Regions from separate parts of the Xenorhabdus griffiniae genome, predicted to be linked through region 2. Evidence: predicted binding sites of a transcription regulator. Region 2 holds the regulator's gene; each other region holds the start of a gene.

Region 1 (2,210 bases), 990 kb from region 2:
GGTCTACTCGTTTGTTTCTCCCGTCATAGGTGCCTTGTGGATTTTTAGGCTCATGTGCTTCATTGCGGTAATAACGCAAGTTGCCACTGAGCTTTTGGCTATCATCTATTTTCCAGGAGCCTTTTACCAAAGCATTGCCACTGAATTCATCGTTATTTTCTGTTATACCCTTACCGAAACGGATATTACCCGCGTCACGGGTGCCAAATGCAACTAAACCATCAAACTGTTCGGTTTTACCGAATGCAGCGCCCCCAAATCCCAGACTGTGGTCACCGCTCCCTGCGCGGCTAAAAACACGAAAACCCGTATTTTTGCCTGCTTCCAGTAAATCAGCAGCATCTACTGTTTGATAGGCAATAACACCACCCAATGCACCACTGCCATAAAGGAGTGCTGATGGGCCACGGACAACTTCCACTTGCTTAATCAAAGCGGGATCGAGGAAGACACCATTAAGGTGTCCGGTGTCAGTTCCTTGCCGAATACCATCAACAAGGGTCAAAACTCCTTTTTGGGTATAACCCCGAATGCTGATATCTTGCCCATTGGTGCGGCCAATACCCGCGACACTAACGCCTGGAATATTGTGCAGTAAATCATTTGCGTTGCCTGCAACCTGACTGCTGGCTGAATTGCCTTCAATGACTGTCACCATCATAGGGGCTTCAAAACTGTCACGTTGGTTGCCAGTGGCATAGACAGTTACCGTGTCTTTGGAAGATTTCTCTTGCTTGGAATGTACTGTTTCCGAAGGTACTGCTGTGGCATACGCAGAAGATAAACTCGCGAAGATGAGTACACTTAATGTAGACAATTTCAGGCTTGGTGATTTAATTAAAGTCATGCAAGTCAATTTCCATAGTGAAATAGTGCGTTCTTATGAACACAATTAACTGATATATCACTGTTATTTAGCAGTGAGTTTGTTAGATTTTTTATTGTGTCAGAGTTGACCATCAATGCAGTTGATTTTATTGAACAATAATTATTCTGATATTGAGAATAATTATCGTTTCAATGGTGGTTAACTTCAAGCTATTTTTTCTATACCTGAAATTTTAAGTTAATACTTTGATTTTAAATGATTTAAATTTATGATTATTGGCTCCCGATAGTCGGTGGGAGCCAAAACAGGGAAAGTATTCAGGAACGATTTCTCATGGCTTCATCAAGAATATTGATAAATTCTTCCGTGTCTTGCCAGCCAAGACATGGATCGGTAATAGATTGGCCGTAGGTCAAAGATTCTCCCTTAATAACTTTTTGCGTTCCTTCAACTAAAAAGCTTTCCGCCATAACACCAGCAATTGCTGTTGAGCCAGATTGGAGCTGTTCACCAATATTTCTTGCTATATCCAATTGACGACGATGAATTTTCTGGCAATTAGCATGGCTACAATCCACAATTAAGCGTTCAGGTAAGTGAAATTCACGTAATTTATGGCAAGTTGCTGCAATATCTTCAGCACTGTAATTCGGTTTTTTCCCACCACGCATAATAATATGTCCATAGGGGTTGCCACTGGTTTGATAAATTGTCATCTGACCGTTTTTATCTGGGGACAAAAACATATGTTTGGCTCGTACTGCACGTATTGCATCAATAGCGATAAGCGTATTGCCATCCGTCCCGTTTTTAAAACCCACTGGGCATGACAAGGCAGAAGCCATTTCTCGGTGAATTTGGCTCTCTGTTGTTCTGGCGCCGATCGCTCCCCAACTGATTAAATCAGCAATGTATTGACCAGTGACCATATCCAGAAATTCTGTGGCTGTCGGGACGCCTAATTCATTGATATCAATTAACAGCTTACGGGCAAGTGCGATCCCTTGATTAACCTGGCAAGAGCCGTCTAACAGGGGATCTGAAATCAAGCCTTTCCAGCCAACAACGGTTCTCGGTTTCTCGAAATAAGTTCGCATCACAATGTTGAGATTTTGCTGGTATTTTTTGCGCAGGAGGCGTAAGCGAGAGGCATAATCAAGAGCTGCATCAACATCGTGAATGGAGCAAGGGCCAATAATAACCAATAGACGTTGATCTTCGCCTGTTAGGATGGATTCAATACGCTTTCGTGACAATGTCACATTTTGTAAGATTTTGTCTGATATAGGATATTGTTCTGCAAGCGCTTTAGGTGTGATCAGGCTATCAATGCGGTGGGTTCTTAACTCATCTGTTTTGTACATATACTTTCTTTCTCGGA
Region 2 (2,210 bases):
GATAAGGGGATTATCAACCAGAAAATTGAAGACAAGCCGTGGGCAAAATCTCAGGCTTGTCAGAAGATGATAGCGCAAGGCGTCATTAAAGATGTTGATGAACTTGCCAGTTATTTTGCCATTGAAGTCAGCAAAATCGTCAATGCCCACGGTATCAGCACCATGCAGGCATGGCAGGATGGCCTAAAATATGCCAAATCGGCAAAAGATTTCGCGACTCAATATGTAGCAGTGAACTTCTGGGATACCCTATATTGGGGAGGCTACGATTCTGCCAATGACTGGGCGAATAAGGGTTATCGGGTTGTTGTTTCCAGTCCTGATTATGTTTATCTGGATATGCCATATGAAGTTCATCCGAAAGAGCGGGGCTACTATTGGGCAACTCGCTTTAATGATGAGGCGAAAATTTTCAGCTTTGCCCCGAACAATATGCCACAAAATGCTGAGACTTCGGTGGATCGTGATGGCTATCACTTTAATACCCATAGTAATAAACGCTGGCCGGGAGCTTATGGCATATCGGGGCAATCATGGAGTGAAACCGTGCGTACCGATGAACAAATGGAATATATGATCTATCCACGCTTATTGCCGCTGGCGGAACGGGCATGGCACCAAGCTGAATGGGAGCAGAATTATCAGCAGGGCAGGGAATATAAAGGTGGAATAACGCATTATGTTGAGATTGCTCTCTTGCAACAAGATTGGGAACGCTTTGCCAATCTGATAGGACAGCGTGAGCTGGCTAAGCTGGATAGCGCCAAAATCACATATCGTTTGCCAGTGCCAGGCGGCAGAATTGTTTCTGGAACACTAGAAGCGAATATCGCATTACCAGGGGTGGTTATCCAATACTCATTGGATAATGGAAAAACATGGCAGGATTATAATGACAGACAGCGGCCTCATGTCAGCGGCAATGTGAAAATTCGTTCTGCCAATACTGATAGAAGCCGTTTTAGCCGTATAGATGAAGTTAAACTCTAACAGTTGCCTGGAGAAATGAGGGCAATAAATTGATAAAGCAACCTGCCGATTAATTATCAAGTTAATCGGCAGGTTGCTTATTTAGGTGAATAAATTGCAGAAGCAAATGGTTGCAATTATTTCATTGTCAGCGCTTGTTTATCATGCTTTTTCATCATGAAGCGTGCTATTTTCGCGGCAATCACCATCAGCACAGTGACCATATAAATAAAGACTGTGGTTTGAGAGCTTAATTCCATAACGCTCAGCGATATTTTTCTGACGCTCCTCAATGAATTCATCGTTAAATTCAATGACTTTACCGCAGTCGAGACAAATCAGATGGTCATGGTGATGTTGCTGAGTGAGTTCAAAAACCGATTTACCGCCTTCAAAATTGTGGCGTGTGACAATGCCAGCATCATCGAACTGGTTCAACACGCGATAGACAGTGGCGAGGCCAATCTCTTCACCGATATCAATCAGTTTTTTGTAGAGATCCTCCGCACTGACATGATGGCATTCTGGGTCCTGTAGCACTTCCAGAATTTTCAGTCGTGGAAGAGTTACTTTAAGTCCAGCATTTTTCAATGCTTTATTGTTGTCGGTCATGCGGATTCAGTCCTGTAACTTGAGTTAAGTGCACTTATGATACTTGGGGGTATCGTGAGGGAGTTTCATGTTGCTGATTATAGGCATGGATATTAAAAATGAAAACCATGCCTATTCATATATCATGACACATTATGCAAGAATAATCCTGCCTGAAAGGGCTTTTCTCTTCTTATTAAGCTTAAGCGCCTAGGATCTCTGACAGGCTCATTTCAGCCTTGATCTGCTGCACCCAGTTTTCAACGCGCTCATCTGTCAATTCAGGTTGACGATCTTCATCAATGGCCAGGCCAATAAAATGGTTATCGTCGGCCATACCTTTAGACGCTTCAAAATGATATCCTTCGGTTGGCCAGTGACCTACAATAATGGCACCACGAGGTTCAATAATATCGCGAATGGTGCCCATAGCGTCACAGAAGTATTCTGCATAATCTTCCTGATCACCACAGCCGAACAAAGCAACCAGTTTTCCGTCGAAGTTGATCTCTTCCAGTGTTGGGAAGAAATCATCCCAGTCACATTGAGCTTCACCGTAATACCAGGTTGGGATGCCAAGCAGCAGAATATCGAAGGCTTCAATGTCTTCTTTGCTGCTTTTGGCAATATCGTGGACTTCAGCAACATCA
Region 3 (2,210 bases), 1.2 Mb from region 2:
GCGTAAAGATGTCATCGCCGCCTATAACAAACGGCTGACCAGTGAAGATTTGCAAGTCCGGTTGGAAGCGGCCCGTTTATGGAGTCTTTGGGAAGGCGAAACGGTAACACTGCTGCCTTCTGCAAATTCAGCGACTTTTGCCGAAGATAATTTTGCTTTGGCGTTTGCACGCATTGAAAACCATTACTTTATCAATAATGGTTTTATGGATGAAACTCAGCAATTACTGGATCATATTGATGTGATCAGACATATCCCTGCGGTGATTATCCATGGTCGCTATGATATGGCATGTCAGATACAGAATGCATGGGATTTGGCAAAAGCGTGGCCGGAAGCAGAATTGCATATTGTGGAAGGTGCTGGGCACTCTTTTGATGAAGCCGGTATTTTACACCAACTCATTAAGGCGACTGATAAATTTGTTGGAAAATAAATTAGCTGGAATAAGATAACCACCAGAAAAGTGGTGGTTATCTTTGCTCATCGGATTCCCTTAGCGGTTTTTAGGCTCATAAGGCAGGCGTGACAGTACTCTTGATTGCTGGCGATAGTGCTGTAAACGTTGTTGGAAATATTCCCGCAGATGGGCTGGTTGTGATTGTTCAACCGTGTCAGGAATAACAGGCATGTTATAACGTTCTTTGAAAGCAACACCGGATGCTGCTAAATCAACATTGACTTTATCCATCTCATCTTTAGATAATTTGGCTAAGTTATGTTCCATTTTGGCCTCTCTGAAAACTCATTTTAACTTTCTCTAATAAGAAAATTAATCGACTCTTTTTTGTTTAGCAAGTTGCAATCCGCAAGACGAGGCGGGGAAATATAACACGCATCTTGAAGTTGGATTGATATAATAAACATAAATAATATCAATTCTCATTTTTATTAAAAATGTTTTTTTTGAATAAAAAACTAATTAAATAAAACTGATTCTTATTTCCTGATATTTAATGAGATTTATTCTTGTTGGGATTTATAAATAAACTGTTATTTATCAATCAATTATTTGTTTTTATTTTGTTTTTGTATTATGTGATTTTAATTGGCATAATACGCCAAGTTTAATGAATTATTGGGAGAGTTGGCTGATGTTAAAACAAGAAATGATCAAAAAATTAAATGAGCAATTAAATCTGGAGTTTTATTCTGCGAATTTATATCTGCAAATGAGTGCATGGTGTAGTGATAAGGGATATGAAGGCGCAGCAGCGTTTTTAAAGACTCACTCACAGGAAGAAATGCAACATATGCAACGCTTGTTTGATTATTTGGGTGACACGGGTTCAATGCCTGTATTAGGTGCTATTCAGGCTCCTCCTGTAGAATTCAAGTCTATCTCTGATGTATTTAATCAGACTTATGAGCATGAAAAACTGATCACAGAAGAGATTAATAAGCTTGCCCATGTAGCGATGACGACACAAGATTACTCTACTTTTAATTTCTTGCAGTGGTATGTTGCTGAACAGCATGAAGAAGAGAAATTGTTCAAATCCATTCTGGACAAATTGGATATGGTGGGTGAAGGCGGAAAAGCGCTGTTCCTGCTGGATAAAGAGCTTAAGGGATTGTCTATGGCACCGGCACACGCCTGATTGTTTTTCTACCGTAACACCCGTTTCTTTGCGTGTTTTTTCATGCATTATGAAACTGGGGTTACGGCTCTTCCTCTTTTATCTCTATGATCTTATCTCTATGATCTCCATTTTTTGCGTAGTGTCTCACAGGTCAGGACATTACTCGTCAATTACCGCAGATTAAACAGATTTTTTGGTATAGAATCTCCCTTCAAGCATAAAAATTCATCTACATATTAAAGGGTTATCTATATGTTTATTCTTAACCTCCGCTCATTCTGGACCAAATTATCGGCGCTTGTGGTTCTGTTTGTCGGCATATCTTGTCAGCAGGCTTTGGCCCATGCACATTTGAAAGATCAGACTCCCGCAGAAAATACAACGGTTGAAGCTGCTCCACAAACTATCACCTTGAACTTCTCAGAACGTATTGAACTGGGATTTAGTAAGGTAAAATTGATTGGTCCAGAAAAAGCTGTAGTTAAAACAGGTAAGTTGGAACTCGATCCTGAAACCAAAACCAAGTTAATCCTGCCAGTTGAAGGTAAACTTACTGCGGGAAAATACAGTGTTGACTGGAGTGTACTCTCTGTCGATGGCCATAAAACCAAAGGCGTTTATAGTTTT
Region 4 (2,210 bases), 110 kb from region 2:
AGAAAAATATGCATATTGAAGTGAGATGGGTATATACGCATTAAACTTCAATTTACAACACACCATGAAACCTGATTTCTCTCCGCTTCGCGAGGAGAAATCACCCGCATCTTGAAGTAAGTCAAGCCAGAATAATAAACCAAGACTTGGTTTAAATTGAAAATAATAAGGGCGACCGTTGTTAGATCACCCTTATGATGCAATCCACTTTATACTAACAATAGATTGAAGTAAGAAGATAAATTACTTTTCCTCTTTTTTATCACTGTCATCTTTAACATCATGACCTTTAAGACGATTGATTAAGTCATCTGCCTTTTTATCAGCCTCAGACTTTATTTCTTCCGTCTTCGATTTCATCGTATCTGAAAGCTGATCGAGTTTATCATTAGCCTGATGCCGGATATCATCCGTTTTCGCTTTCATCACCTCCATCACATCATTCGCTGTTTTAGTCGCTTGACTCTGTATATCCGTCGCAGCTTCCTTTGACTTATCAATCAAACTATGGCCTTCGCGCGAAGCATTTTCCTTTATCTCCTGTGCACTTTTTTTCGCATTATCCATTATGCCCGTGGCCGTTTTTTCAGCATCAGTTGTCTTTTGTGCTGCGCTTTCTTCAGTTTTCTGAACCGGATCTTCCGCTTTTTTAGATGCGTCATCACAGCCAGCGATCAAGGCTACGATAGCAGCCAAGATCAGAGAACCAAGGATCTTTTTTTTCATTGACGAACCCCTTTGTACGTAAGGAAATTGAACTTAAATTTCAATGCCAAAAATCACCCAATCCATGGGATAAATCTCATTATCGTATGGTATGCTTCCCAAGATCACACACAAACAAAAATAATTCTCATTTTTATTTACCTTTTTTAATTTCTCAGGTGACTTATTACTTTGAAAATATTTCACTTGATCACATTTCAGGAAATTTATGGCAAATAATAGTCAAAAATTAGAAAAACGCCCAATCGCTACCACAGTTCAGAAAATTTTAACCGGTACATTAGTATTGGGAGCGGCATTCTCCAGCGCTGTTTACGCAACTGAAGATCCCAAAGAACAAAAGTCAGAAAAGAAAAATGAGGTGATAAAATTACCCACACTTTCCGTTGTTGAAAGTTTGCGCAACAGCACCAGTGCGGGAAGTTCTGTGCTCAAAAAAGCGGATATTGACCGTACCCAAGCCGATAATATTGCCCAGTTACTCGACCAGCTTCCTGGTGTTTCAATGTCAGGCTCTCCACGCCCTGGTGGGCAAACACTGAATATCTGGGGAATGGGCGACCAGGAAGATATCAAAATCACGTTGGACGATGCGCCAAAAGGATTTGAAAAATATATGCAGGGTTCCGTCTTTATTGAGCCTGAATTAATCAAACGAGTCGAGGTTGATAAAGGGCCACACAATTTACTTAACGGCAATGGTGGATTTGGTGGTTCGGTCAAACTGGTGACAAAAGAAGCGAACGATTTACTGCGCCCCGATGAAGATTGGGGGGGTTTTGTCAAACAAAGCTACCACACAAATGACAGACAGTGGATCAATAGTGGCGCACTATACGGCAGGGATCCCGATGGCTTTGCCGATGGGTTGCTCTATGTGAGCAAGCGAGATGGGCACAATATTAAACGCCCTGATGGCACACATTTTGAGTATTCACAAAATAACCAAATATCTTATTTATTGAAAACCAACTTTTATCCCAGTGACGCTCATACGATTAGCCTATCTGCCATGCGATCTGAATCGGATGGCTGGCAACCCTGGGCGGCTAACCGTGATAAGATGACCGCTCCATCACCCAAAGATGTAGAAAAATACGGTTGGGATGGCGCCTGGAAGAGAAAATTGGTCTTTCGTGATCAACTTGATCAGAACTACACTGCCAAATGGAATATCGCACCAGAAAATAACCCGTGGTTAAACCTGACGATGCTCTATGCCTATTCCAAAACCAAGCAAGACGATACTCGCCCAGAAAATGCTTCCCCTTATTTTAGTAGCTCAATGGGTAATAAAAGCTGGGTTGATTACACCGATAATCTGATTGATATCAACAACAAAAGCGTATTCTCAACCGGTATGATTAAACACGAATTACTGGTGGGAACCCGTTGGCATAAAAATGAACGCAATGTGCTGATGTTCAATAAGGACAAAATAAAAAACAAAAACTATAACTATGGTTATTATCAACCAGGCTATA

The links. Region 2 encodes Fur, which represses iron uptake genes when iron is present. Its sites were predicted from a motif close to ATAATAATGAGAACNACTATCAA; they were not measured.
Region 1: the regulator Fur is predicted to act here: its motif matches at 994-1,016, upstream of WDV75_RS10980 (TonB-dependent hemoglobin/transferrin/lactoferrin family receptor).
Region 3: the regulator Fur is predicted to act here: its motif matches at 870-892, upstream of ftnA (non-heme ferritin).
Region 4: the regulator Fur is predicted to act here: its motif matches at 841-863, upstream of WDV75_RS06620 (TonB-dependent hemoglobin/transferrin/lactoferrin family receptor).

The regions. Positions count from the first base shown of each region.
Region 1 is NZ_CP147737.1:2,574,033-2,576,242, reverse strand. Features, by position in the region: gene WDV75_RS10980 (TonB-dependent hemoglobin/transferrin/lactoferrin family receptor) at 1-847, opposite strand, end outside; gene WDV75_RS10975 (3-deoxy-7-phosphoheptulonate synthase) at 1,147-2,193, opposite strand.
Region 2 is NZ_CP147737.1:1,579,541-1,581,750, forward strand. Features, by position in the region: gene WDV75_RS07120 (beta-N-acetylhexosaminidase) at 1-990, shown strand, start outside; gene fur (ferric iron uptake transcriptional regulator) at 1,132-1,581, opposite strand; gene fldA (flavodoxin FldA) at 1,763-2,210, opposite strand, start outside.
Region 3 is NZ_CP147737.1:2,796,071-2,798,280, reverse strand. Features, by position in the region: gene pip (prolyl aminopeptidase) at 1-436, shown strand, start outside; gene WDV75_RS12170 (DNA polymerase III subunit theta) at 497-727, opposite strand; gene ftnA (non-heme ferritin) at 1,095-1,601, shown strand; gene copC (copper homeostasis periplasmic binding protein CopC) at 1,836-2,210, shown strand, end outside.
Region 4 is NZ_CP147737.1:1,470,033-1,472,242, reverse strand. Features, by position in the region: gene WDV75_RS06625 (YtxH domain-containing protein) at 244-726, opposite strand; gene WDV75_RS06620 (TonB-dependent hemoglobin/transferrin/lactoferrin family receptor) at 935-2,210, shown strand, end outside.